4 regions of the Paraburkholderia sp. BR10936 genome follow, and region 1 is predicted to be linked to each of the others. Evidence: riboswitches for the same ligand, from Rfam matches in the RefSeq annotation. Region 1 holds a riboswitch; each other region holds the start of a gene.
What was found. A riboswitch is a leader RNA that binds a small molecule or an ion and turns the genes downstream of it on or off. The one in region 1 is predicted to bind cobalamin.
Positions count from the first base shown of each region.

Region 2: it holds a riboswitch for cobalamin, as region 1 does, so the genes downstream of both, AB4Y36_RS20905 (CbtB domain-containing protein) here and AB4Y36_RS12840 (porin) in region 1, are expected to answer to the same signal.
Region 3: it holds a riboswitch for cobalamin, as region 1 does, so the genes downstream of both, cobG (precorrin-3B synthase) here and AB4Y36_RS12840 (porin) in region 1, are expected to answer to the same signal.
Region 4: it holds a riboswitch for cobalamin, as region 1 does, so the genes downstream of both, cobW (cobalamin biosynthesis protein CobW) here and AB4Y36_RS12840 (porin) in region 1, are expected to answer to the same signal.

Region 1 is NZ_JBFRCM010000005.1:127,093-134,015, reverse strand. It holds gene AB4Y36_RS12850 (glutamine cyclotransferase) at 1-91, shown strand, start outside; gene AB4Y36_RS12845 (TonB-dependent receptor) at 149-2,089, opposite strand; cobalamin riboswitch at 2,192-2,374, opposite strand; cobalamin riboswitch at 2,465-2,599, shown strand; gene AB4Y36_RS12840 (porin) at 2,656-3,750, shown strand; gene AB4Y36_RS12835 (phosphatase PAP2 family protein) at 3,808-5,769, opposite strand; gene AB4Y36_RS12830 (MFS transporter) at 5,927-6,923, opposite strand, start outside.
Region 2 is NZ_JBFRCM010000010.1:771-7,693, reverse strand. It holds gene AB4Y36_RS20925 (ABC transporter ATP-binding protein) at 1-180, opposite strand, end outside; gene AB4Y36_RS20920 (ABC transporter permease) at 204-917, opposite strand; gene AB4Y36_RS20915 (ABC transporter permease) at 931-1,620, opposite strand; gene AB4Y36_RS20910 (CbtA family protein) at 1,938-2,690, opposite strand; gene AB4Y36_RS20905 (CbtB domain-containing protein) at 2,704-2,922, opposite strand; cobalamin riboswitch at 2,962-3,107, opposite strand; gene AB4Y36_RS20900 (histidine phosphatase family protein) at 3,152-3,781, shown strand; gene AB4Y36_RS20895 (patatin-like phospholipase family protein) at 3,850-4,887, opposite strand; gene AB4Y36_RS20890 (hypothetical protein) at 4,931-5,512, opposite strand; gene AB4Y36_RS20885 (lysylphosphatidylglycerol synthase domain-containing protein) at 5,591-6,679, opposite strand; gene hpnK (hopanoid biosynthesis-associated protein HpnK) at 6,676-6,923, opposite strand, start outside.
Region 3 is NZ_JBFRCM010000023.1:49,975-56,897, reverse strand. It holds gene AB4Y36_RS34645 (hypothetical protein) at 1-180, opposite strand, end outside; gene AB4Y36_RS34640 (MarR family winged helix-turn-helix transcriptional regulator) at 284-730, shown strand; gene cobM (precorrin-4 C(11)-methyltransferase) at 727-1,464, opposite strand; gene AB4Y36_RS34630 (cobalt-precorrin-6A reductase) at 1,461-2,204, opposite strand; gene cbiE (precorrin-6y C5,15-methyltransferase (decarboxylating) subunit CbiE) at 2,201-3,427, opposite strand; cobalamin riboswitch at 3,546-3,733, shown strand; gene cobG (precorrin-3B synthase) at 3,829-5,226, shown strand; gene AB4Y36_RS34615 (precorrin-8X methylmutase) at 5,219-5,845, shown strand; gene AB4Y36_RS34610 (precorrin-2 C(20)-methyltransferase) at 5,846-6,577, shown strand; gene cobJ (precorrin-3B C(17)-methyltransferase) at 6,565-6,923, shown strand, end outside.
Region 4 is NZ_JBFRCM010000023.1:35,058-41,980, reverse strand. It holds gene cobN (cobaltochelatase subunit CobN) at 1-1,620, opposite strand, end outside; gene cobW (cobalamin biosynthesis protein CobW) at 1,648-2,739, opposite strand; cobalamin riboswitch at 2,953-3,221, opposite strand; gene AB4Y36_RS34570 (cobalamin biosynthesis protein) at 3,364-3,855, shown strand; gene cobO (cob(I)yrinic acid a,c-diamide adenosyltransferase) at 3,855-4,457, shown strand; gene AB4Y36_RS34560 (cobyrinate a,c-diamide synthase) at 4,462-5,772, shown strand; gene bluB (5,6-dimethylbenzimidazole synthase) at 5,756-6,451, shown strand; gene AB4Y36_RS34550 (DUF4136 domain-containing protein) at 6,453-6,923, opposite strand, start outside.

The sequences.
Region 1 (6,923 bases):
GCTGGAGTCCGATGGCGGCGAGCAGTTTTTCTGCGGCGGCGGGAACAGTGGGAAGATTCGCGCGGTGCGGCGTCCGAAGCGCGAGGGCTAGGCGAGCGGGTGCGCAAGAAACTTATGAGCACCCGCTCGAGCGCAACGCTCAGAACGCTCAGAACGTATAGGTCACCTTGCCAAACGCCGTGCGCCCCAGCGTGTTGTACCCGTAGGCGGTCACGTACTGCCGGTTGAACACGTTCGCCAGCGTGGCCGATAGCGCGAGATGCGCATTGACCTTGTACGACGCGCGCAGGCTCACCGTAGTCCATGAAGGCAGGTAGATCGTGTTGAGCTGGTCGTCGAACGTCGAGCCGTTATACAGCAGCGAAACGCCGGTACTGAGCGCGTGGAGCTGGAACTCGTCCCATGTGTGATCCACGCTCAGGCTCACCGTCTGGCGCGGGCGGCGATTGAGCCAGGTCTGGTCGGTCACGTCCTGCGGATTCAGAATCCCCACCGTAAGGCTCACCGGCGTGTACTGGCCGAGCGTGCCCTTGTACGAGAGGTCGAGACCCTGAATGTGCGCGCGGCCCACGTTCACGGGCAGGAAGGTCTGCGAGTTGTACGTGATGAGATCGTGCACGCGCGTGTCGTACACGGCCGCCGTGAACGTGCCGATCGACGTGGTGGCATCGAGCGCGGCTTCGACCGAGTCGCTGCGCTCGGGCAGCAGGTTGGGATTCGAGTAGCCCGGATAGTAGAGGTCGTTGAACGTCGGCAGGCGGAACGCATTGCCGTACGAAACGCGCGCCGTGTAGACCGGCGTGATGGCCCACGAGAGCGCGACGTTGCCCGTATTCACCGATTGCCCCTGCACGATTTCGTGCCGCCCCGCCAGAAACAGCGTGACGGGTCCGAGCGTGGACGACTGATGCATCGACACGGCCGAATCGTTGCGCGCGGGCAGCCCGCCCGGCACGTCCACGGGCAGGAACGCCAGCTCGCGGGTGTAGTCGTAGGCGAGCTTGGTCTCGCCGTCGAGCGGCATGCCGAAGAGCGTATGGCCTCTTTCCTGATGCGTGATCGAGGTGGAGGTGGAAAAGCGCGTCGAGTCGATCTCGTCGGAGGGGATCGTCGGGTCGTTCGAATAGAGGAACTGACGGTCCGTCGCGTAGCCCACCGACTGGTCGAACTGCGTGGTCGGCGTGATGTCGAGGTGGAACGCGAGACCGGTCGTGAGCTGCGTGTCGCGCTGCCGGTCGTTGCCTCCCGCGTTGTCGTAGGAGAGCTCGGAGCGGTGGTAGAGCGCGAAGGTCGAGATCGACCAGTTGTCGTGCGCGTAGCCAAGGCGCGCGTCGAGGTTCTGCGCGTGGTATGGATTGCGGCCGTCTTCGTGGCCGTAGGCCCCGGGCTGCGTCGCGTCGATGCCCGCCGTGTTGTAGTCGTGCAGGCCCAGCGAGTAGGTGAGGCCGCTCAGTGCGGAAAGCGGCCCTGTCGATGGGATTGTGCCCGAGGTGCGCACCTGCGTGTCGAAGGTCTTGTTCGAGCCGCCGCCGAACGAGACGGTGGTCTGGTTCGGCTGGTTCGACGCATGGCGCGTGAAGAGCTGCACGACGCCGCCCATGGCATCCGCGCCGAACGAGGCGGCCGCGGGGCCCGAGATCACCTCGACCCGGTCGAACGAGGCAGTCGCAAGATCGGCCCATTCGGCCGTGCCCGTGGTGACGGAGCCTATGCGTATGCCGTCGATGAACACGGCCACCTGGTCGGCCGACGAGCCGCGAATGCTCACCCCCGTGTACGACCCCGGGCCGCCGGTCTGCGAGACGGTGACACCCGGCAGCGTGGCGAGCGCCTGCGCGATGCTGGGGTCGACGGGGGACACGCGCTCGAGGTCCTGGCGCGTAAGCACCTGGGTGGTTGCATAGCGCTGGTCGAACGATTGTGGCAGATGCTGCGCGTCGCCCACGACGAGGATATTGGGCAGCGTGGTGTCGCCGCCGGCTTGCTGCGGCGCCTGGGCGGACGATGCATTGGCGGCGTCGGCGGCATGCGCGGTTTGCCACGCCCAGGCGAGCGCGGCGGAAGTCAATACGAATTGGCGAAACTTCATGATGCGGTGGCTGGAAACAGCTCCTGAAATACGGGCTGTCCGTGCAACGGGCGATCGCCACGCGGGCGGTGCTTGCGCATTGGGGATCCCCGCCCGCTGCGGCTGCTGGACTCGGTTGATGGCAGGTCTCCTGGCTCGCGGGTCGACATCCGCAGCCGGCCTTCCCGGTTTCCCAGTGGCCTTCTCTGGCATGGACTCGCCGCTTACAGTTGCGGGGGCAGCCGCAGTCTTGCACTGCGTTCCCTTTTGATCCCGTCGCCGGGAACCATCAGGGCGCAAGGGTAAGGGCCGCGCATTCGGTGCGTCAACCTTTGACGAGCGTCGTGTGGCAAAAACACCCGGTTTGGCTGCTCCCGCAACTTACGCTATCCTTGCGGCTGTTTTTCGCGCGTAGGCGCTGCACAAGCGAAACGCAGCAGGGAAGCCGGTGAGAATCCGGCGCGGTCGCGCCACTGTGACCGGCTGTCAATCGAGCCAGAAGTCAGACCTCGCTACGTCCTCGCCGCATCGAGCGGGGGCGGACGGCGCTCGTCCACGCAATCCCACCTACACAAACAAGACGACTCATGAACAAGAACATTCTCGCCGTCCTGGGTGGGACGGCATTGGCATTCACCGGCGCTGGCGCCTCGGCGCAGCAGGTCACGTTGTACGGTGAGATGGACGCGAGCGTCGACTATGTCAGCGACGTTGGCGGCCGCACCCAATATCGTGCAGGCTCGGGTCTTGTCGACGGCAGCTTCTGGGGCCTGCAGGGCACTGAGGACCTCGGCGGCGGCAACGCCGCGATCTTTCGCCTCGAGCGCGGCTTCTCGGCCACCTCTGGCGAAGCCTTCAACGACCATCCGATCTACGTTGGTCTGCAATCCGAACGACTCGGCACGATCACGCTAGGCCGCCAGTACGACACGATGCACGACTACTTCGCCCCGTTCACGCTAACGGGCGGCGCGGGCGGCACGGCATTCGCGCATCCGTTCGACAACGACAACGCCAACAATTCGTGGCTCGCCTCGAACGCCGTGAAGTACGCGAGCGCAACGTACGGTGGTTTCAGCGCCGGCGCGATGTACGCGTTTTCGAACGAGGCGGGGCGCTTCGCGCAAAATCGCGCTTACGGCTTCGGCGTCCATTACGAAGGCGGCCCGTTCAGCGCAGGCGTGGCGTGGATGCACATCAACGGACGCGGCGCCTCTTCGGTGGGTGCGTACGATACATCGGTGCTGCCGGGTGCGGGCCTCGTGCCGACCGAGGTCGCGGTGCAGCGCGAAGACACCATCGGCGCGGGCATGAGCTACGCGCTGGGAGACGTCACGCTTGGCGCGGCCTGGTCGCGTTCCATTCATACCGGTGTCAGCGAGGCCGACGGCGGCGCGCCCTTGCCTTCGATCGCATTCAGCAATTACGAAGTGAATGCGCTATGGCAGGTGACGCCAGCGTTCTCGCTCGCGGGCATGTATGCCTATACGGGCGCGACCTCCGCGCATTGGCATCAAGGCGCGCTGCAGGCCGGCTATCAACTGTCCAAACGCACGGACGTTTATACCGAGGCGATCTATCAGCGCGCGTCGTCCGGTGCGCTTGCGATGATCAACACCTGCGACCCGTCGGGCGGCCGCAACCAGGTGCTCGTGGCCGCGGGCATCCGGCATCGCTTCTGATGCGTAAAAAAGGCCCCGAACCGTTGCGATTCGGGGCCTTTATACTGCGTGGCTACGTCACGAAGCCGAGAGCTTCACCGAAACGCCGGTCGAAGAATAAACCGGCGTGGCCTTGAAGCCATCGACCGTGACGGTCGCGAATTTCACCGATGCGCCGTTGCCGTCGATCACGTCGATCGTGTCGCCCGCTTTCGGCGTATAGCCGTTCACGAACTTCACATGCAGCGTGCCGCCCGCCACCGTGAGCTGGCCGCCCACACGCAGGCGTCCGCCGCCGTTGCCGTCGATGTCGAGTTCGAGCGTCGTGCCGTCGAGCTGCGTGTACTTGCCCGCCACCGTCAACGGTGCGCTCGTCGCCACGGTCACGCCGCCGCCGGACCCGACGTACACGTCGCCGTTGCCGAAGGCCGTGGTCGACGCTGCAGCGAGCATGCCGCCGCTCACTTGTGAGCCGCCCGTGTAGCTGTTATTGCCCGCAAGCGTGAGCGTGCCGCTGCCCTGCAGCGTGAGCTTGCCCGTGCCGGCGATGTCGTTGCGCCAGGTGTCGGCGGCGTTGAAGCCGCCCTGGGTTGCGTCCATCGCCACGATCACGTTGCCGTTGAACGCACCGTAACCATCTGCAGCACTAAACATGTTCAGACGGCCCCAGCCCTCGGCGTCGTCCATGACCGGATAGCCCGAGACGACTTCGGTCGTCTTCAGCACGATGCGGCGCTGGTCGGCGCTCAGGTACGGGAAGCGCGTTTCGAGCAGTACCTCGGCGCCCTTGGGCACGACGGGCGGCGCTTCGGTGGATTCGATCTGGCTGAAACCGAACGTCATGCGGCGCGCGAACTCCGACTTGTTGGTCGCATAGTCGGCAAAGCGGTCGGTCGCGGTCGTGGACGAATGCGCGAAGGCGGGGAAGGTCGTGGCGCTCGTGCCGGTGGCCTGTTCGAGCGCGCTGTGCGCCTGCGCATAGGCCGCGCTCTTGAGCGTGGCGTTCGCGGGATCGTAGAGATTCGCGGCAGTGGCGGCCAGCGCGAACATGCGGCCGCCGATCACGTCGAGCGGCGAATGCATGCCCGCGAGAATGCGGTTTTCGCCGAGCTCGAGGCCGCGGCTCGCCATTTCCTGGTAACGCTCGGGCACGAGGTATGCCATGGTCATCGCGTCGCGCATGGCTTCGGCTTCGTGGCCGCTGATGAAGCCGCCGTCTGTGGACGGCGTCGTGCTGATGGCCGGCACGAGCGTGGGGTCGACCACGACGCTCGTGCTCCAGCGGAACGGCCGCGCGTATTTGTAGAAGCGCTTGGCGGGCTCGGTGGAAGCATTGTTGCCCATCGTGTTGAGCAGGTCGACCACCTTGCCGAAGGTTGCGTTGCTCGTGCTGCCCACGCCCGTGTTGTTGCCCGAGTCGCTGTAGAGCGTGGTGGTCGCGTCCGCGGGAATCGACGTGATGCTCGTCGTCTGCTGCGCAGCCGAGCGCCAGGCGGCGGTGAGCGGCCCCATGCCGTCGGTCACGCTGTAGCCCTTGCCGCGGCGATCGTCGTAGTAGGCCGCGTCGGCCTGCGCCTGGCTGCGCTGGGTCGTCGCAGTCACGACGTACTGGATGTTCGCGTTCAGCACGGTGCTGTTGAGGATCGTGCCGTTGGGCGTGCCGTCGGTGGGGACGCCCGTCCACGTCGACTGCACGACCGCGGGGAATGTGCCGTTGGCGGGCGCGGAGACGCCCGCGTCCACCAGCTGCGTGAGCGGCTGCCAGAGATCGAGAAAGCGCGTCACCACGCGCACGCCCGCATTCGTCGCGAGCGTGGCGTAACGCGCGTCGCCGCGCTGGTTGGTCGCGATGTTGTCGACAAAAGCCGGTACGTCGGGAATCGGTGCGTTGTCCACGAAGCCGGGGTCGGCTGGCGGCGCGGGAATCGCGGCGGTGGTGGCGGGATCGCTATTGCCGCCTCCACAGGCGGTCAGCGCGGCAACGCTGGTAAGCACTGCCAGGTAGACCGGCAGTGCAATTCGGTGGCGTGATGCGGGCATGCTGAGGGCTCCGTCGTCGTGATTGATGCTGTGTGGTTATTTCTACTGACGGCGGCGAATTATGCTTACCCTCGATTACTCCCTAATTACCAATTTATTACGCAGATGTTAAACGGGAATGGAAATGAAGTGCGTAGAAGTATTTCGCGGCGTCCATTTACGGCTGCGCCTCGAGATAACCGACCCGCACGGGCGGCACGAACCACGCGAGACACAGGCCGGCCAGTGCGGCTACGGCAGCGACGATGAGGCCCATGTGGATCGAATCCACGAGCGCGCTGCGCGCGGAATTCATCATCGCGTCGCCGGCATGCCCGGCGCTCACGAGGCGGCTGATCAGCGCGGCCTGGTCGGCGCGGTCTACGAGCAATTCGGGACTCGCAAACGACCTGAACCATTGCGTCGCCTGATACGAGTCGAGTGAGCGATTCACGCCCATGGTGTAGACGTGGCCGAGCAACGCGCCCGTCATCGCCGTGCCCAGCATGCCGCCGAATGTGCGCAGCGATTGCAGCATCGCCGTGGCGGCGCCGAGATGGTCGCGCGAGACGATCTGCTGCGAGCAGACCGTGAGGCTCGTGCCCACGAGGCCCAGCCCCAGGCCGCTCGCGCCCATGCACGCCATCCACACGAGATGCGGCTCGTTGCCTCGCAGCACCACCACCGCGAGGCTCGCGAATGCCGCCAACGCGAAGCCGACGTAAAGGATCGCATTGGCGCGCCGGATGCGCGTGACCACGCGATTGTTCACGAAACTGCCGACCGTTGTGCCGAGCAGCAGCGGCGTGATCAGCATGCCCGAGGCGCGCGGCGACATCGCATAGCCGCCCTGGAACAGCAGCGGCACGTAGAAAACGAGCGAGAACAATGCAAATCCGCCGAGCACCGACATTGCAAAGAGCGGGCCGAGTTTGCGGTCGAGCAGCATGTCAACGGGGATGATCGGATAGCCCATGCGCTTTTCCCAGAAGAAAAGCGTCAGCGAACAGACCACCACGATCGCGGCCAGCACGATCGTCGAAGTCGTCCAGCCTTGCCTCGGCAGAAGCTCGATGCCGAGCTGCAGCGCGCCGAACGTGACGGCGACGACGCAAGCGCCGAGCCAGTCGAGACGCAGCCGCGCGCCTTCGCGGGCATGGTGCAGATGCGGCAGG
Region 2 (6,923 bases), on a different contig from region 1:
CTCGAGGAAATTGATGCAGCGCAGGAAGGTGCTCTTGCCCGAGCCGCTCGCGCCGATGATGCTGATCACGTCGCCCTTCTTCGCGTCGAGCGAGACGCCCTTGAGCACCTCGTTGTCGCCGTAGCGCTTGTGGATGTCGCGCGCGACGAGCTTGCTATCTGAGGATTGCGTCTGAGCCAAGATGGTCTCCAGTTTCCGGTGAATCAGCGGGTGCGCACGGCGAGATGGCCGAGCCAGCGTTTTTCGGCGCGGCGGAACGCGGCCACCAGCACGAACGATACCGCACAGTAGATCAGCGCCGCGAGGCCGAACGACTCGAACGAGCGGTAGGTGGCCGAGTTGGCGTCGCGCGCGACCTTGAGGATGTCGGGCACCGTCGCGGTGAAGGCCACCGTGGTCGCGTGCAGCATCAGGATCACTTCGTTACTGTACAGCGGCAGTGCGCGGCGCAGCGCCGAAGGCAGGATCACGCGCCAGTACATCGTGAACGGGCTCATGCCGTAGGCGCGCGCCGCTTCCACTTCGCCGTGGGTGGTCGCGCGAATCGCACCCGCGAAGATCTCCGTCGTGTACGCACAGGTGTTGAGCGCGAACGCGGGCACGGCGCAGTTCAAGCCGCTGCGAAAGAACGCGTCGAGCAGCGGCTCCGAACGGATGAATGCGAGACTGTACACGCCCGTGTAGATGAGCAGCAACTGCACGTAGAGCGGCGTGCCGCGAAACACGTAGGTGTAGAAGCGCACCGGCAGCGAGAGCCAGCGGCGGCTCGAGACGCGCGCCACGGCGAGCGGCACCGCGCACACGAACCCGAAGGCGACGGAGATCACGAGCAGCCACAGCGTCATCGCGAGGCCCGAGACATGCTCGCCGTCCCAGTAGAGGAACGCGCGGCCGAATTGCTGGATGATTTCGTTCATGACGGCCTTGTCCTCAGAGTTGCGCGTGACGCACGCCCACCGAATAGCGGCGTTCGAGCCAGACGAGCGCGAAGTTCGAGAGCGTGGTGATCGCAAGGTAGATGAGCGCCGCGATCACGAGGAAGAAGAACAGGTTGAAGGTGCTGCGGCCCGCGTCCTGGGCGGCCTTCACGACATCGGCGAGACCGATGATCGAGACGAGCGCCGTTGCCTTCACGAGCACCTGCCAGTTGTTGCCGATGCCGGGCAGCGCGAAACGCATCATCTGCGGGAAGAGGATGCGGGCGAACACGCGCGCGCCGCTCATGCCGTAGGCGTGCCCCGCTTCGAGCTGGCCGCGCGGCACTGCGAGAAACGCGCCGCGGAACGTTTCGGTGAAGTACGCGCCGTAAATGAAGCCGAGCGTGACGACGCCGGCCACGAACGGATCGATATCGATCTGCGCCATGCCGAGCGCGTCGGTGGCCTCGTTCACGCCGATCTGGATGCTGTAGAAGAGCAGCAGCATCAGCACGAGGTCGGGCACCGAGCGGATCAGCGTCGTGTACGCGGTCGCCACGGCGGCGAGCGGCCGGTTGAACGAGAGCTTGGCCGCCGCGCCAGCCAGACCGAGCAGCACGGCCACGCCGAGCGAGAGGAGCGAAAGTTCGATGGTCTGGATCGTGCCGGCGAGCAGCACCGGGCCAAAGCCGTAAAGGATCACGCGCGTCTCCGGAACAAAGTTGTTTTGTCGTTTCGGGCGGCCTCGCGCGGCACGTGGGCGCCGCTGAAACCGATAACTGGCGCGGATCGTCTCAGTGCAAAATGGATTGCTCAAACTCGTGCGGCGCGGATATTGCAGTGCAGCATTGCCGCGCGACGCGTCGGCGCGTGCGGATCAGGCCCGCACAGCCGCGGGCGCGATGCTTTTGAAAGGCGAAAAAAAATGCCCCGGCACGCGAGGCGCGCGGGGCATTTACGCAAGTTTGGGGTCGCTTTTTCGATAGGCGCGCGATGTGCGCGCGCCGGCCCCGGCGGAGCTTATGCGGCGCGCGTTTGCGTGCCGCGTGCGCTGCCGGTACGGGCGTTCGCGCCGAGCAGCTTTTCGGCGAGCGCGCCGAACAGCAGGCCGATTGTGGTCCAGAGAATGAACTGCATGCCGATCGACACCGTGCGGAACTTCCACAGCAGCACGGCCGGGAACGCGGCGGGCACCTCGTTGATCGTCGGCAACGCGAGCTGGATCGCGCCGATCACGACGACGAACAGCACGAGCGCCACGATCGAAGCGTTCCAGAGGCCAAGGCGCGGCACGAAAGCGGCGCGCACCTTGAGCGAGAACACCGACACGGCGATCGAGATCGCGATCATCAGGAAAAAGAGCCCGGTGCGATAGCCGATCGTCTCCGGGTCGCCGACCGAGGGCGGATTCGCCGGATACTTGATGTTCGGCACCAGGTAGATCGCGACGAACGCCGCGAGCGCGAGCCAGGCCGAGAGCGCGCGCGGCGAAAGACGCCCCACGCGGCCATTGGCATACGCGAAGACGAGCGCAAAGAGTCCGCCGATCGACGCGCCATAGACCATCACGCCAGTGAAGAGACCGACGCTCGCCTGGGTCTTGCGGCTGACGATTTCGGGCTCAGGCGCTTCGCCCTTCGCGGCGTCGGCTTTCTCCTCGAAGGAGATCGCCTGATCGACCTGGGGCTCGCCTGCGATCTTCGCGAAGCCGAACGTGAGAAGTCCCGCGGCGATGCCTGCGAGCATGCCGCGCACCAGCAACTTGCCAACCATGGTCAGCTCCCGGTCAGTGGCAGGGGAAGCCGAGCAGATGGCGGCCGTCGTGAACGAACTCGTGGACGTACATGCCCGGGAAGATCGACGTGGCGCCCTGCTCGGCGCCCACGAAGTACAGGGCCAGCAGCAGCATCAGGCCGCCGAAGATCGCCCAGGGCAGGATGTCTCGCAGCGCAATGGGCGCCGGCGCGGCCGGGGCGTGCTGCAAGGGGAATGAGGTTTCGGACATGCTGACTTCTCCTGGGGTTACGCGCCCCGCTAGTCGTTGAAAGAGTGGTTCACGACGCGCAGGTCTGACTTCCGTTGCTTCGATGTTTTCGACGGCAACCAGTTACAGTGGCGCGACCGCGCCGGACTTGCACCGGCTTCCGCGTGTCGTGGAGCCCGTATTCTACGCGCTGCGGCGGCCGGCCGCGGCCCGGATGTCAGCCAAAGAGTAGTGAAGCATAAGGAAAAGCATGTCGACGACACTCTGGCTGGTGAGCCATGCGGCGAACGCTGCGCTGCGCTCGGGCACGTTCCCGCACGTGCCTGAAGTGCCTGTTGCGGGTGAAGACGCCGAAGCAGCGCTCGACGCGCGCGCACTCGAGGCGCTTGCCGCCTGGCGCGAGCGCTGGCACGCGGGGCTGGCCGGTAGTAATCGCAATGGCGAGGCGACGCGTGCGCTCACGAGTCCCGCCGCGATCGCCCGCGCGAGCGCACGCGCGGCAGGCTTCGCCGGGGCAACGCCAGCTGAAGCGCTCGCCGAAGCCGCCTTCGGTGCATGGCAAGGCCAGCGCCTGACGGATCTCGCGCGCGAAGCGCCCGAGGCCCTTGCGGCCTGGACGCGCGATCCGGGCTTTCGGCCGCCAGGCGGCGGCGAATCGTTCGACGATGTCCGCGCGCGCGTCAGCGCCTGGCTCGATGCGGTGCCCGACTCGGGGCACAACGTGGTCGCCTTCACGCACGCGAGCGTGATCCGGGCGGCGATTCTTCACGCGCTGGGCGCGCCGTCGGCGGGGTTTCGCTCGATCGAAATCGCGCCGCTTTCCGTGACGGCCCTACGCCGCACAGAGCACGGCTGGGTTTGGCTCGCGGCGATGAAGTGAGGACCGGAACGGCGCTACCGCCCTGCCCTCGCCGTCGCCGGCATTCTGGATCGGTAGCCAGAAGCGCTCTAGTCCAGCCCCAGCTGTGCCTTGATGGCCGGCATCATGTACTGCACGGCTGCGCGCCCTTCCTCGATGGCGGGCGCGGCGCGATGAAAGTCGAAAATCCCCATGCCGCCCAGGCGCGGCTGGATCAGCACGTCGGCGGGCTCGCCTGCCAGGCGGCTGCGCGTAATGCGCACCTGCATGATGTCGATGCTCTGGGCCACCGAGCTCAACACGGAAGGCGCACGCGTGCTAGGCGGCGGCGCCACGCGCACGTCCGGACCGCCAGCCGCGCCGGGGCCTGCAGGCTGCAGCCAGCGCGGAAAGCGCTTGCCATTGCGGCGCAGGAGCGGTTCGGGCCCCGCTTCGCTGTTTTCGGCACCATTGGCGCCGCCGCTGGCCGCCACGGCGGCCGATGCCGCCGTCGCCGCGTCGCTCGCCTCCACGGGCAGCTCGCGCGGCATCGTGTCGATCGCACCGCCCAAGTCGCGGCCGTTGAGAATGTCGTGATTGAGGTCGATCGCGATCACGGTGTCGGCGCGCATCGCACGCGCGGCGGATACCGGCACGGGGTTGCTCAGTCCGCCGTCCACGAGCCACACGCCGTCATGCCAGATCGGCGTGAAGATGCCGGGAATCGCGATCGAAGCGCGCACGGCGTCCACCACGCCGCCTTCGCGCAGCCAGACTTCGCGTCCCGTGTCGAGTTCGGTAGCAACCGCCGTGAACGGCAGCCTCAGGTCATCGATCGAGCGGCCGTTGAACTGGTGCGCAAACAGGTCGATCACTTTGCGCCCGCCGAGCAGCCCGCCCGAAAAACGCAAGTCGAGCAGGCGCACCACTGTCTGCCAGGTCAGCTTGCCTACCCAGTCTTCAAGCCAGTCGAGATCGCCGTTCGCATACACCGCGCCGACGAGCGCGCCAATCGACGTACCGCATACCACGTCGGGCTTGATGCCCGCTTCCTCGAGCGCGCGAATCGCGCCGATATGCGCCCAGCCGCGCGCAGCGCCACCGCCGAGCACGAGTCCGACACGCTTGGGCCGTCGCCGGTTCATCATGCGCGCCTCCTTGCGTGGCCCTGGGTCGACTGAGTCAACGCAGTCAGCGACCGCGGATCACGTCCGAGCGCGAGGTCGTCGTGACCCGCCCGTCCGGTCCGAAATGCACATTGAAATACGCTTCGGGCGTCACGCCCCCTTCCAGCCACTTCCAGCTCCACACCGTCTCCTTCTTCAAGCGGTAGCCGGCCACTTGCCCGGGTTTACCGAGCAATCGCCGGACCTCGTCCTCACTCATGCCGACGCGGATCTTCGCGAAGTTTTCCGCAGTAAGCGCCTGAGTAATGGCCACGAGCCGCCCGTTCGGACCGATGTCGACCATCCAGGTCTTGAGGCCCTGCGGGCCGCGCGGATATTCGAGGCGGCGCGAGCCGTCGTCGAACACGCGCTCGGTCTCGGGCTTGCCCATTTGCTCGCGCACCTGCTCGAGCGTGGAAACGCCGGGAGTGAGGCCCTTGAGCAGCAGCGCGTCGGGCTTCACGGAATCGAAGAACGCCTTGAATCCCTGCCGGATGGTATCGAGCATGGCATCGAACTGGCGATCGTCGCAGCCGGAAAGCGTGAACGCCGCCGTGGCGGCGCACGCGAGCGCGAGCGAACGCGTGAGTGAAAACGTGGGCTTCATGTCCTTGCTAACGCATCAACATGGACTTGCGTCTACGCGCGCCGATCCGGCGCGCATCGACATGCCCACAATGTACCGTCAATGGACCTGATCGTGCTGCGAGTCCCGCTTCGGGGTCGGCGCGCGTGCGGACGCGCTCGCCGCGGCGGGCAGCGCGTCAGCAGTCTGCGCGGCGGCCTGCGCGCCGTGGCGCATGGTGCGACGCGTGCGAACGATTTCCGCAGCCTGCCACGAGAGCAGCGCGAGCACGCCGAACACCACTTCGCGCATGCGCTTGACGAGCGCGAGCGAGAACGCCACGTCCTGGCTCACGCCAAACAGCTGCGCGAGCAGCACCACGGCGACTTCCTGCACGCCGAGCCCGGCGGGCACCATGAAGGCGGCATGACGCACGGCCTGGGTGATGGCTTCGATGGCGAGTGCATCGCCCACCGTCACCGGATGGCCGAGCAGCGCGAGCGCCCACCACGTCTCGAACGCGCCGAGCATGTAGCCGGCGAGCTGCCAGAAGAAAGCGCGAAACATGAGGCCCGTGCGCGACATCAGCGCGTCGAGATCGGCGTCGAGCTGCTTGCCGTCGATGCCGAGCATGAGCGGATTGTCGGCGCCGAGCAGCTTCGCGGCCCAGCGTTCGATCGCATGGAAAACGCCGCCGCGACGCACCAGCAACACGGCGAGCACGGGCAGCGGCGCCGTGAGCACGAGCGCCAGTGCGATCGTGGCGATGGTGCGCAGCGAGCCGCCGGCGCCGGTCGCCGCAACGATCAGCACGACGCCGAGCGCCGAGAACGCGTATTGCACGGCAATCGTCACGAACACCTCGACGATCACCGAAGCCGTGACCTCGCTCGCATTGCGCACCTTCCAGCGCGCGAGACGAATGCCGACGAGTTCGCCGCCCACGCCGACCACGGGCAGCAGCCGGTTCACTGCCTCGCGTACGGTCGCGGTCCACCAGAGGAAGCTCAGCGGTGCGCGCTTGTCGAGCAGGAGGCGCCACGCATGCGCGTCGAGCAGGAGCGGCAGCGCGTGGAACGGCACGAGCCAGAGCAGCATGGGGCCTGCGGTGCCGATCACGCGCAGCACATCGTGCGCGCCGTTATGGACGACGAGACCGATCAGGATGGCGATCCCGGCGGGCAAGCCCAGCCATTGCAGCCACTTCATGACACCTGCACCTCGGGGCCGCGCGACGCAGCGGGATCGGAGCCCGAAGCCGCGCCGAAAAACACGTCGGTGAAGCCGCCCCGGCGCACGCCCGCTTGCGCGAGCGCTGCAGCCACGCGAGGCGAAATGAGCGCGCCGAATTCGTCGGCGTGGCGATACGTCTGCATCGACGGCGTGATGGGCCCTTCGTGCGCATCATCGGCGAGCGCCGGGTGGCAGTAGATCTCGCCCACGCCCCGCGCCG
Region 3 (6,923 bases), on a different contig from region 1:
GAGCGGGCCGCCCATATCGACGATCGATGCCTTGTGCTTTTCGACCCACGCGTGCCAGGCCGCAATGCCCTCCTTTTCCTTCGCGTGCCGATCGGCTTCGGAAAGCGCCGCCCATCCCTTCATGCGCGCGTTGTCTTTGGTACCGAGAAAAACAGCGAGAAACAGTTTCTGATCGCTCATGTGTCCTCCAACTGCTGGTCTGGTTGCTGGTCTGAAAACGGGAGCAACGGTATGTCGCCCATCCGGCCTTGACAGCATAGGTTGATATCAACATAATTGCAACATGGCACGCGCAAAGAAACTTCCCTTCGAAACCACGCTATTGGTGCGCGATTGCTGCCTGTGTCTGCATATGCAGCGGGCGGCACGCAATCTCGCGCGCATTTTCGACGACGTGCTGCGTCCGCTCGATCTCACGAACGGGCAGTTTTCGCTGCTGATGTCGCTGAACCGGCCGCATCCGCCCGGTATGAAAGACGTGGCGTCGCTGCTCGCCATGGACCGCACCACCCTCACGGCCGCACTCAAGCCGCTGGAGCGGCGCGGTCTCGTGGTCATCGAGCAGGACCCGGAAGACAAGCGCAGCCGTCTGCTGAGCCTCACGGACGAGGGGCATCGGCTGCTCAATGCTGCGTTTCCGCTATGGCAGCAAACGCATGAGGAGATCGAAAAGGAGTTCGCCGAGGGCGAGGTGGACAAGCTGCGCGCGCACTTGCGCGCGCTTTCCTAGTCGTGGCGCTTTTGCGCCCCATACAGCTTCGATTCCGCAAACCCCTCCGCCGCGAGCACGCGCCCTACGAGAATGAGCGCGGTACGCTCGATATCCGTAGCGAGCACCTTCTGCGCGATATCCGCGAGCGTGCCCGTTACGCGTTCCTCGTCGGGCCAGCTCGCGCGATAGATCACCGCGACCGGGCAATCTTCGCCGTAGTGCGGCAGCAATTCCTCGACGATGCGCGCGATATGGCGCACGCCCAGGTGAATCGCGAGCGTCGCTCGGTGACGCGCGAGGTCGCCTAACTGCTCGCCTTCGGGCATCGACGTTTTGGTGGCGTAGCGCGTGAGAATGAGCGTCTGCGAAATGCCGGGCAGCGTGAGTTCGCTGCCGAGCGCCGCCGCGCACGCAGCGGTCGCGGTCACGCCGGGCACGACTTCATAAGGAATACCGAGCATACGCAACCGCCGGATCTGCTCGCCGATCGCGCCATAGAGCGACGGGTCGCCCGAATGCACGCGCGCCACGTCGAAGCCCTGGGCATGCGCGTTTTCGAGCAACGCGACGATCTCGTCGAGCGTGAGCGGCGCCGTGTCCACCACCTTGTGCGCGCGGTGGCCCTCCAGCACGGCGGGCGGCACGAGCGAGCCCGCGTAGAGAATGACGGGGCAATTGCGCACGAGGCGCTGGCCTTTCACGGTGATCAGTTCAGGATCGCCCGGCCCCGCGCCGATGAAGAAAACGGTCATGCGTGGAAACTCCGCTGAATAGGGTTCGCGAGCGCGTCGATTGCTTCTTGCGCTGATGTGAACTCACATTGCGCGTCGGGCAGCGGCGGGCGCTGCATCATCACCACGGGCAAGCCCTTTTCGCGCGCGACGGCGAGTTTCGCTTCGGTCGCCGCGCCGCCGCTGTTCTTGCTGACCACGACGTCGATGCGCGCTTCGGTAAAGAGCGTGCGCTCGCCAACGGCCGTGAACGGCCCGCGCGCGTCGATGATGCGCGCACGGGCGTGGCCAGGATGCGCTTCGAGGCAACGGACCGTCCAGTGCTGATGCTCCGGCACCTCGTTCAGATGCGCAAGCGGCTCGCGCCCGAGCGTGAAGAGCGGGCGCGCGAACGGCATGACCGCTTCGACCACGCCGGCCCAGCCGCTCACCATGCGCCAGTCGTCGCCGGGCTGCGGCTGCCACGGCGCACGCCGCAGCGCCCAGTACGGCACGTGCGCCGCTTCGCACGCACGCGCCGCGTTGGCGCTGATCTGCGCGGCATAGGGATGCGTGGCGTCGAAAACCAGTGTGATGTTTTCGTCCGCGAGAAAGCGCGCGAGCCCTTCGGCTCCGCCAAAGCCGCCCACCCGCACCGCGCAGGCGAGATCGGCGGGCACGCGGCCAAGGCCCGCGAGCGAGTACACGTGCTGCGGGCCGAGCGTGCGCGCGATCGCCAGCGCATCGCCGGTGCCGCCGAGCAGCAGGATGCGCGCCGTCATGGCTTGACGGCCTCGTAAAGCGTGACGGGCAAGGCCGGACGCCAGGTGTCGAAGCCGCCCAGCGGCTGCGCCTCGCCGATGCCGACGCGCGTGAGCGTGCCGCCGTGCTGCGCGCGCCATGCCACGAGTGCCGCTTCGCTCTGCAACGTCACCGCGTTCGCGACGAGTCGGCCGCCGCTCGCGAGCGCCGCCCAGCACGCGTCCAGCACGCCGGGTACGGTCACGCCGCCGCCGATAAAGACCGCGTCTGGCGCGGCGAGCCCTGCGAGCGCGTCGGGCGCGCGGCCCGCAACGAGTTGCAAACCCGGCACGCCCAACGCCGCGCGATTGTGCTCGATGAAGCGTTGACGCTCGGCGTTCGCCTCGATCGCGATCGCGCGGCAAGCGGCGTGCGAACGCATCCATTCGATGCCGATCGAGCCGCTGCCCGCGCCCACGTCCCACAGCAACGCGCCGGGCGTCGGCGCGAGGCGCGCGAGCGTGAGCGCGCGCACGTCGCGCTTCGTAATCTGACCGTCGTGTCGGTAGGCGTCGTCGGGAAGCCCTGGCGTGAGCGTCCAGCCGCGCGCGGGCGTCTGCGCACTATCGCTTTCGCATTCGAACGCGACCAGATTGAGCGCCGCGGCTTCTTCAACGTGCCACGCATCGGCGCGGCCTTCTATGCGGCGTTCGAGCGGGCCGCCCAGATGCTCGAACACGGCAAGACGCGTGGCGCCGAAGCCCGCTTCGGCGAGCAACGCGGCAAGCGCCGCGGGCGTGCGCCCATCCGCGCTCAACGCGAGCACGCGCGAGCGCGCGTAGAGATGGCGGCGCAGCGCATCGAGCGGACGACCGACGAGCGAGACCATCGCCGTATCTTGCAGCGCCCACCCCTTGCGCGCCGCCGCGAGCGAGAGCGATGAAGGCGCGGGCAGCACGCGCATTTCACCGGACACCACGCGGCGCGCGAGTGTCGCGCCCACGCCGAACAGCATGGGGTCGCCGCTCGCGAGCACGCATACGGACTGATTCGACTCGCGGTACGCAAGCAGCGCCTCGACGCTAAACGGCTGCGGCCACGCTTCGCGCCGTGCACGCACGCGCGAGGGCAACATCGCCAGATGGCGTTCGCCACCCGTCACGATGGCCGCGTCGAACAGCGCGCGCCGCGCGTCGCGCCCGAGCCCCGCGTATCCATCGTCGCCGATGCCCACCACCGTCAGCCATACCTGCTTGCCCTGCATTCGCTCTCCCGCCGTTGCCTGTTTCTCTACACCGCCACGGGCCCGCAGCCCTATTGTGGGGCGGAGCACGCGTGAAAACGGGCATAATACCGTGTCCGCCGGCGCCTTTAAGGCAGTTTTGCATGGGACCGGAGTAAGCGCTGAAGCGCTAACTCCGGATCGCAATCAGGGAACACAGCAAGCTGTGGCCGCCCCGCGACTGTGAGCAGCGAGACCGCATCCACCCGAGCCACTGGTTTTACCGGGAAGGCCGATGCGGTTCACGACCTGCGAGCCAGGAGACCTGCCGGCCGACTGTTCGCGCGAACCCATATCGGACGGGGTGTACCGATACCGCTGCCGTTTCCCGCCTGCCGTGCGGGCAACGCGCCGCTCCAGCGTGATGCTTACCCGGTAATGCCTTGAAACACGAAACGAAGCCTGTCTCGCCCGCTGCCGCATTGGCCGTGCTCCGCCCCTCGGCGTGCCCGGGGCTCCTGCGCGTGGTCGCGGCGCGCGACGGCGGCCTGTGCCGCATCCGCCTGCCTGGCGGCGCGCTGAGCGCCGCGCGTGCGCGGGCCCTCGCCGACGCAGCGTCGACGCACGCGAACGGCGTACTCGAACTGACCAATCGCGCGAACGTGCAGATTCGCGGCGTGCGCGCCGGCGAAGAAGCGGCATTGAGCGCCGCGCTGATCGACGCAGGCCTCGGACCTGCCGGCATCGACGCCGCGAGCCCGGTCGAGCGTGCATGCGCCGCCGACGAATTGCGCAACGTGATGCTGAGCCCGCTCACGGGCCTCGACCCTGACGCGTTGTGGGACACGACGGAACTCGCCGCCGCGCTCATCGACATGATGCAGCGCGAGCCACGCTTCGCCGCACTCTCGCCCAAGTTCGCGTTGCAACTCGACGGCGGTGAACGTGTGGCGATGCTCGAGCATCCGCACGACATCTGGCTCGCCGCGCTGCCTTATGGCGCAACGGTGCGCTTCGCGGTGGGCCTCGCAGGTCGCCCCACGGCGCAGCCAGTCGGCACGCTCGCGGCCGAAGACGTTTGCGCATCGATGCGCGCGCTGTTGCATGCGTTCCTCGATCTCGCGGGCGCGGACGCCACACGCATGCGCGACGTCCTCGCCACTCATTCGCTCGACTCGCTGCTACAGCGCGCGCAACAGCATGGCGACTTCACGTTGACGCGTGACGACGCCACGCTGCCCGCTTGGCGCCGCGCGGCGAGCCCCGCCGGCTTGCGCCTCGGCGCACACGCGCTGCACGCCGACGGCAGCGGCTACGTGGGCGCGCAGCCCGCTCTCGGCCGTATCGACGCGCCAACGCTGCGCGCACTTGCCGCGCTCGCGGAAGACTCGGGCGACGCGACATTGCGCGTGACGCCCTGGCAAGGCGTCCTGCTGCCGAATGTGCCCGCGCACGCCATGCCCGTCGCGCTCGAACGCCTGGACGCGCTCGGTCTCATCGCCTCCCGCGCCGACCCGCTCGCGCGCCTCGTCGCGTGCACGGGCTCGACGGGATGTGCAAAAAGCCGCGCGGACACGAAGGCAGACGCACAGCGCCTCGCCGCAATGCTGCCGCCCGACGCCGAAGCCCACCTGAGCGGCTGCGAGCGCTCCTGCGCGGCCGCGCATTGCGCGCCGTTCACGTTGCTCGCCAGCACCCCGGACCACTACGACCTGTACCAGCGCGACGACACGCAAAGCGGCTTCGTCCAGCGCTTTGGCCAACTCATCGCGCGCAACCTGACGATCGAAGCCGCTGCGCTTGCACTCGCGCAGCGGCCCCGGAGTAACCAAGATGTCTGATTACATTCGCGACGGCCAGGCGATCTATCGCGAGTCGTTCGCGACGATCCGCGCCGAAGCCGACCTCTCGCGCATTCCCGCCGACCTCGAAAAACTTGCCGTGCGCGTGATTCACGCATCCGGCATGGTGGATGTGGCCGCCGACCTCGCATTTTCCGCAGGCGCGGGCACAGCGGGCCGCAACGCGCTCGCGGGCGGCGCGCCGATTCTCTGCGACGCGAAAATGGTCGCTTATGGCGTGACGCGCGCGCGCTTGCCGGCGAACAACGCCGTGATCTGCACGCTCGACGATCCCGCCGTACCGGATCTCGCGCGCGAGATCGGCAACACGCGCTCGGCAGTCGCGCTCGAACTGTGGCGGCCGCATCTCGCAGGCAGCGTCGTAGCGATCGGCAATGCGCCCACCGCACTCTTTTATCTGCTCGACATGATTGCCGCCGGTGCTCCGCGCCCCGCGCTCATCCTCGGCTTTCCCGTCGGCTTCGTCGGCGCGGCCGAGTCCAAGGCGCAGCTTGCAGCCGAAAGCCACGGCGTACCCTTCGTCGTCGTGCACGGCCGTCGCGGCGGCAGCGCGATGGCCGCCGCCGCCATCAACGCACTCGCTTCGGAGACCGAATAAATGATCCGCAAAGGACGTCTGCACGGCATTGGCGTCGGCCCCGGCGACCCCGAACTGCTCACGCTCAAGGCGCTGCGCCTGCTCAAGGCCGCGCCCGTGGTCGCGTATTTCGTCGCGAAGGGCAAGAAAGGCAATGCGTTCGGCATCGTCGAGGCCCATCTCGAAGCGGAGCAGGAACGCCTGCCGCTCGTGTACCCCGTGACGACCGAAGCGCTCGAACCGCCGCTCTCGTACGAAGCGATCATCGCCGACTTCTACGACGGCGCGGCGCAAACGCTTTCGCGCCATCTCGACGCCGGACGCGACGTGGCCGTGATCTGCGAAGGCGATCCGTTCTTCTACGGCTCGTACATGTATCTGCACGACCGGCTCGCCGCACACTACGAGGCCGAAGTCGTGCCGGGCGTGTGCTCGATGCTGGGCGGCGCGGCGGTGCTGGGCGTGCCGCTCGTCTACCGCAACCAGAGCCTCGCCGTACTCTCGGGCGTGCTGCCCGAGGACGAATTGCGCCGGCGCCTGGCCGACGCGGATGCCGCCGTGATCATGAAGCTGGGCCGCAATTTCGACAAGGTGCGCCGCGTGCTGGGCGAACTGGACCTCGCGCATCGCGCGCTGTATGTCGAGCGCGCAACCATGGCGAACCAGCGCATCGTCCCGCTCGACGACGTCGATCCGATGGCTTCGCCGTACTTCTCGCTGCTCGTCGTGCCGGGGGTGAAATGGCAGTCGTGACGCCGCCCGCCATCGTCATTCTCGGGCCCGGCGCGCTCGCCACGGCGCGGCGCGTGCAGACGCTTTACCCAGGCGCGCAGGTCCATGCGCTGGAGGGCCGCGTGGCAGGCGATGTCGCGTTCAGCGAGCTTGGCGCGCATTTGCGCGAATGCTATACGCGCGGCCTGCCCATCGTCGCGCTGTGTGCGGCGGGCATCGTGATCCGCTGCCTCGCGCCGCTCCTTGCCAACAAGGGCGCAGAGCCGCCGGTGCTCGCGCTCGCCGAGGACGGCAGCGCCGTCGTGCCGCTGCTCGGTGGACTCACGGGCGTGAACGTCATGGCACGCGAAATCGGCGCGGCGCTCGC
Region 4 (6,923 bases), on a different contig from region 1:
GCGCAGCCAGAAGTAAAACGCGAGATACGCGTGCGGCGGCACGAGTTCGGCGTCGTGGTAGTTCGCGTAGGTGTCGTCGCCGCGCGAGCGCGACGGCTGGATGCCCACGAACACCTGGCCACAGCGCCAGCCCGCAATCATGAAGCGGCCGCGGCGCACCGTGGGGTCATCCTCCGGCACGCCCCAGCGCGCGATCAGCGCGTTTTGCGCCTCGGCGGGCAGTTGCGAGAAGCGCGCGCGGTAGTCGTCGAGGGAAAGACTCTGCCATGCGGGACGCAGCGCGCGCGTGTCGGGATCGTTGGTCACGCCCTGCGTTAGGATGCGCATGAGCGCGTCGCCGTCTGCGGGCAGATCGGCCACGCGATAGCCTTCGTCGCGCAGCATGCGCAGGATGCCGACCACCGAGGCCGGCGTGTCGAGCCCCACACCGTTGCCAATGCGCCCTTCGCTCATCGGATAGTTCGCGAGCACGAGCGCGAGTTTCTTCTCCGCGTTCGGCAGGCTGCGCAGACGGCACCACCGGCGCGCCAGTTCGGCGACGAACGCCACGCGCTCGGCATCGGGCTGATAGCGCACGACATCGACCTGCGTCTCTTTGCAGTGGTATGCGAGGCCCTTGAAGCTGATCGCACGCGTAATCACGCGGCCGTCCACTTCGGGCAGCGCGATATGCATGGCGATGTCACGCGAATTCAGGCCGTGATTGTCCTTCACCCAGTCTTCGCGATTGCCGCCGCTCAGGATCACCTGGAGCACGGGCGCGTCGCCGGCGAGCGCGATCGGTTCGGGGTCGTCGAGCGACGAAGCCGCGAAGGCCGTGGTATTCAGCACGAGCGAGACGTCGTGCTCGGCCGCCAGTTGATCAAGCACGTCGCGGCTCAAAGTGTCCTTGAGCGACGTGATCGCAAGCGGCAGCGGGTTCAGGCCGCGCGCGAGCAGCGCGTCGATGAGGGCATCGAAAGCGGCGGTGTTCGCCGCCTGCAGATGCGCCTTGTAAAACAGCAGCGCGACGACCGGCGCGCCAGGTTGCCAGCGCACGCGCCATTCGTCGATGGTCGCGACGTCGCGCTGCGGGCAATAGAGCGCAGCGGCGGGCAACGCAATGGGCGGCGCAGGCTCGCTGCCCCAGTCGAATGCGCGCCACGCGAGCGCACGCAGGAACGATTCGGCGTTGGCCGCGCCGCCTTCGCGCAGATAACGCCACAGCAAGCGGCAAAACTCGGGCTCGGCGCGGCTCTTCGCGATGAGATTGGGGTCTTCCTGCAAGTCGCCCGAAAACATCGCGAGCAGTTGCCCGCGGCGCTCGGCTAGCGAGACGACCTGCTCGATGCCATATGGCCAGTACGTTTCACCGCCCAGATGATCGACCACCACCACGCGCGCGTGCTGCAAGACATCATCGACGTAGAAGTCCACCGACGCGGGCTGGCGCAAATAGGTGACGTTCGCAAGCCGCACGCTCGGAAAACCTGCGGGCAGGCGCGGCACGACGCTCGCCAGCAGCGCGAGCGTCGTGTCCGCCGAACTGAGCACGACGATCTCGGCGGGCTGCTGGTCGATCCGGATAACGCCCTGCGTGTCGTCGACGAAGCCGCCAGGCGTAGTGCGCAGCAAATGCATGGGACGGCCTCGTCTAGCTGGGTGCGATCACTTCGCGCCCGCGGTCTGCACATTCGCCAGTGCGACATCGAAGGCCGCTTGCAGCGTCGCGCCATCGAGATCCTCTCCGATCAGCACGAAGCGGCTCGCAAGCGGCTGCGCCGCGCTTTCCTGCGCGTTCCAGCGGCGGTCGAAATAGCTGTCGAAGCGACGGCCCACGCCTTGAATCACGAGGCGCATGGGCGCGCCCGGCAACGCGGCAAAACCCTTCACGCGATAGATCGTGTGCGCATCGACGAGTTGCTGCAGCGCCTCGATCACAGTCTCGCGCGAAGCCGCATTGCCCGACACCACAACCGAATCGAACTCGTCATGATGATGATCGGGATCGTCGGCGGAACCGTGATGGTCGTGCCGCAGATGAATGCTCTCCTCGGAGGCCGCCTCGAGCCCGAGCAGCGTATGCAGATCGAGCTTGCCGTGCTGCGCGCGCACGATCTTCACCTGCGGCGGCAGCTCTTCGCGCAGTTCGGCGATGAGCGCGTCCTGGCCCGCAACGTCCAGCAGATCGGTCTTGTTGAGAATGACGAGGTCGGCCGCCGAAAGCTGGTCTTCGAACAGCTCGTGCAGCGGCGACTCGTGATCGAGGTTCGGGTCGGCGCGGCGCTGCGCGTCCACGGCCTGCGGATTTTCGGCGAACTGCCCGCTCGCGGCGGCGGGGCCGTCCACCACGGTCACGACCGCATCGACGGTGAACGCGTTGCGGATCGACGGCCAGTTGAACGCCTGCACGAGCGGCTTGGGCAGCGCGAGGCCCGAAGTTTCGATCAGCACGTGATCGACATCGCCGCGGCGTTCGAGCAGTTTCTCCATCACGGGGAAGAACTCTTCCTGCACGGTGCAGCAAAGGCAGCCGTTCGCGAGTTCGTAGAGCTGGCCTTCCGTTTCGTTGCCGTTTTCGTCGCAGCCAATGCCGCAACCGCGCAGAATCTCGCCGTCGATACCGAGTTCGCCGAATTCGTTGACGATGACCGCGACGCGCAGGCCGCCCGCGTGCTGGAGAATGTGACGCAGCAACGTGGTCTTACCGCTGCCGAGAAAGCCCGTCACGATCGTGACTGGAATCTTGCGCATTTGCATGAAGTGCTCCTTCGGCGCCAGGCCGTATCGAGGGGCATGGTGCGTCGCGCCTGCCGTTCGTGCGGGTGCCGTGTTGCGCACACGCGCGTATCCATGGAGACGCTGTCACGCGCAACGATTCAACAACCTGCAGGGGACGAACGACCAGAAACGCACCCGGGCCTCGCCCGGCTGACGCATGAAAATCACGGACCCGGCACCGCATCCCCGCAGCGCGAATCCCACGTATCTGGCCGGTATCCGGACTGACGAAACACCGCTTCGCCTTCCCGCGCGAGCGGCCTTGCGGCCGGCTTGCACAGTGGCGTGGACTGCGTAAAGCATGGAAGCGGTTTGCGGCATTCGTGCGAACGCCGCGCTCGTTGTACCGTTGCGGGTGCAGTTCAGGTTGGCCACGCCCGAGGCGGGATGGCTCCCTGATTCCCGTTTAACTGCGCGCGCATTATGAATCGCGCGCGAGCACCAGAGTGCGTGCGAGTGTAGGCGCGGGGGGCCCGTGCGTCAAGGAAGGCGTGGGAAGCCGCAAAAGCGTGTGCTATCGTAGCGCGCATCCGGCGCCCGCCGGAACGCGACGCTTTTGCTCGTTTTGCCCCTGCGGTCACGCCTTCGATCGACGCCCTCGCCGTGAATCCTGCCGAAAATCGCGCCTCGGGCGCAGCCTCATTCGAAGCCACGCCGGAACCCGCGCAGCGCGTGCCGCCGCTTGCGCTCGGCATCGGCTGCCGGCGCGGCGTGACGCTCGCGCAGGTCGAAGCCGCGGTGCGCGCCGCGCTCGGCGCGTGGCCTCTCGACAGCGTAACGGCCGTGGCGACGCTCGATGCAAAAGCCGGCGAACCCGGCTTGCAGGCGTTTTGCGCGGCACATGCGCTGCCGCTTCAGACGTACACGCGGGAGCAACTCGCCGCGACACCGATACTGGCGCCGCCCTCCGCAGCCGCGCAAACGCAGTTCGGCGTAGGCGGCGTGTGCGAACCCTGCGCGCGTCTGGCGGCGGGCGGCGCTCCGCTCGTGCGCGGCAAGCTGGCGCTCGACGGCGTGACGGTCGCAATCGCAGCCTTTCTGCCAAACGACGCAAATGCGGACGCGAAAGCGCCGCAACCAATCCAATCCCGATGATGAAAACCGATCCCGAATCGCACCAACGCATGACGCAACGCCGCCGCGAGGGCCACGAGAAGAAGCAGGCCGCCGCGACGCACGAAAAGGGCCTGTTGATCGTCAACACCGGCAACGGCAAGGGCAAGAGCACGGCCGCGTTCGGCATGGCCGTGCGCATGCTCGGCCACGGCATGAAGCTAGGCGTCGTGCAGTTCATCAAGGGCGCGCTGCACACGGCCGAACGCGATTTCCTCGGCAGCGTTGCTCACTGCGATTTCGTGACGATGGGCGACGGCTACACCTGGAACACGCAGAATCGCGACGGCGACATCGCCACCGCGCGCAAGGGCTGGGACGAAGCGAAGCGCATGATCGAGAGCGGCGAGTACGCCATGGTGATCCTCGACGAACTCAACACGGTGCTCAAATACGAGTACCTGCCGCTCGACGAAGTGCTCGGTGTGATCGCCTCGCGCGCGCCGCACGTGCACGTGGTCGTGACGGGCCGCCATGCGCCCGACGCGCTGATCGAAGCGGCCGACCTCGTCACGGAAATGCGCCTCGTGAAGCATCCGTATCGCGAGCAAGGCGTGAAGGCGCAAAAGGGCGTGGAGTTTTAAGCGCATGAGCGCAACGATTGCCTGCCCCGCGCTCTTCATCAGCGCGCCCGCTTCGGGCCAGGGCAAGACCACGCTCACGGCTGGCCTCGCGCGACTGCACCGGCGCGCGGGCCGACGCGTGCGCGTCTTCAAGACCGGGCCGGATTTTCTCGACCCGATGATCCTCGCACGCGCGAGCGGCGCGCCCGTGCTCTCGCTCGACCTGTGGATGGTGGGTAAAGAAGCGTGCCGCGCCCTGCTCGCGCAGGCCGCGCGCGACGCCGACCTGATCCTTATCGAAGGCGTGATGGGCCTGTTCGACGGCACGCCGAGCAGCGCCGATCTCGCGACCGAGTTTGGCGTGCCGGTGGCCGCCATCGTCAGCGCGAAGTCGATGGCGCAGACCTTCGGCGCGATCGCGTTCGGTCTCGCGCATTTTCGGCCGGAAGTGCCCTTTCACGGCGTGCTGGCCAACCGCGTGGGCTCGGCGCGTCACGCGCAGATGCTGCAGGAGGCATTGCCCGCCGATGTGCGCTGGCTCGGGCACGTTGCGAGCGAAGCAACGATGGCGCTGCCCGATCGCCATCTCGGCCTGCATCAGGCCGCTGAGATCGACGACCTCGACGCGCGCATCGAACGCGCCGCCGACGCGCTCGCGCAAACCGCGCTCGCCGAATTGCCGCCTGCGGTGGCATTCGCCGATCCTTCGCACGACGAAACGATTGCACGCCGGCTCGAAGGCCGTCATGTCGCCATTGCGCGCGACGCTGCGTTCTCGTTTCTCTATCCTGAGAACATCGCGTTACTCGAGATGCTGGGTGCGACTGTAAGTTACTTCTCGCCGCTCGCAAACGAACTCGCGCCCGCCGGCGCCGACGCGATCTTTCTGCCAGGCGGCTATCCCGAGCTACATGCCTCGACGCTCGCGCACAATACGCAGACCGCGAATTCGTTGCGCGCGCATGTATCCGCGGGAAAGCCGCTCGTCGCTGAATGTGGCGGCATGCTCTATCTGCTCGATGCACTGACCGACGTGGAAGGCACGCGCACGCCGATGCTCGGCCTGCTTCCCGGCGAGGCGGTCATGCAAAAGCGTTTCGCGGCGCTCGGCATGCAGCAGCTCGACGGCGCGCATGGCGCGCTACGCGGCCACACGTTTCACTATTCGCGCGTCGCCACGCCGCTGGCGCCCGCGCTCACGGCACACCACGCACAGACCGGCGCGCCCGGCGAGGCGCTGTACCGGCACGGCTCGATCGCGGCCACCTATATGCACGCTTACTGGCCCTCCAACCCGGCTTTCGCGGCCGCACTCTTCCATGGCACAGCCCTTTGACGAAGCCGAACGCGCGGCGGTCTACCGCGCGATTTACGAGCGCCGCGACATGCGGCACTTCGCACCGGGCCCGATCGATCCCGCGACACTCGCGCGCCTGCTCGACGCCGCGCATCACGCGCCGAGCGTGGGCTTCATGCAGCCGTGGCGGATCGTGCGCATCACGGACCATTCGGTGCGCGAGCAGTTGCACGCGACGGTCGAGCGTGAGCGCATTGCAACCGCCGATGCGCTGGGCAAACGCCGCGACGAGTTCATGAAGCTCAAGGTGGAGGGCATGCGCGATTGCGCCGAGGTGCTCGTGGTCGCGCTGATGGACCGCCGCGAAACCCACGTCTTCGGCCGCCGCACGCTGCCCGAGATGGACCTCGCCTCCGTGGCGTGCGCGATCCAGAACATGTGGCTCGCGGCGCGCGCCGAAGGGCTCGGTATGGGCTGGGTGTCGATCTTCGACGTCGACGAGGTGCGCACCCTGCTCGCCATGCCGCCCGGCGCCAAGCCGGTGGCGATCCTCTGCGTGGGTCAGGTCGACGCGTTCTACCCGCAGCCGATGCTCGAAATGGAACAGTGGGCCGAACGCAAGCCGCTTGGCGAATGCGTGTTCGAAAACCGCTGGCCGCAGGACGAGCCGGCGAGCGTGCCCGAAGCGGCGCCGAACACACCCGGAAAGTTGCCCTGAACTACTGCTGATTGACGGGTGAGACGGAGAGCACTTCCGGCATGCCCGGCGCTTGATCCGCCGTGCCGGCGCTGGCCGGACCCTTCAGCTTGACGCGCCATTGCGGCGCGCCCGCGTACGGCAGCCGCGCCAGTGCGCCCGCCACGAGATACGGCACGGCCTCGCGGGCGTCGGCGTTGCGGTCGCGCTTCACGGCGCTCACCTTGTAGACCTCGTTACCATCGGGCAACGCGAAAAAACGCAGCGTCAGCGTGTGCACGTAGGGCCGCCCGAACCACGGCAACGACGGTCCCTCGGCCGGCGCGCAGCCGGCGCCGCAGCTAGCGTCCACGACTTTCACCTCGGCGGGATGCGTGTCCCACGCCACCGAGACGAGATAGCGCGCCGCCTCGGGCGCGCCTGCCTTGAAGCCGCGCTGCGCGAGACCGTCGCTCAGCAAAGCCTGGTACGGGAGGATCTCGCCCGCATCGGC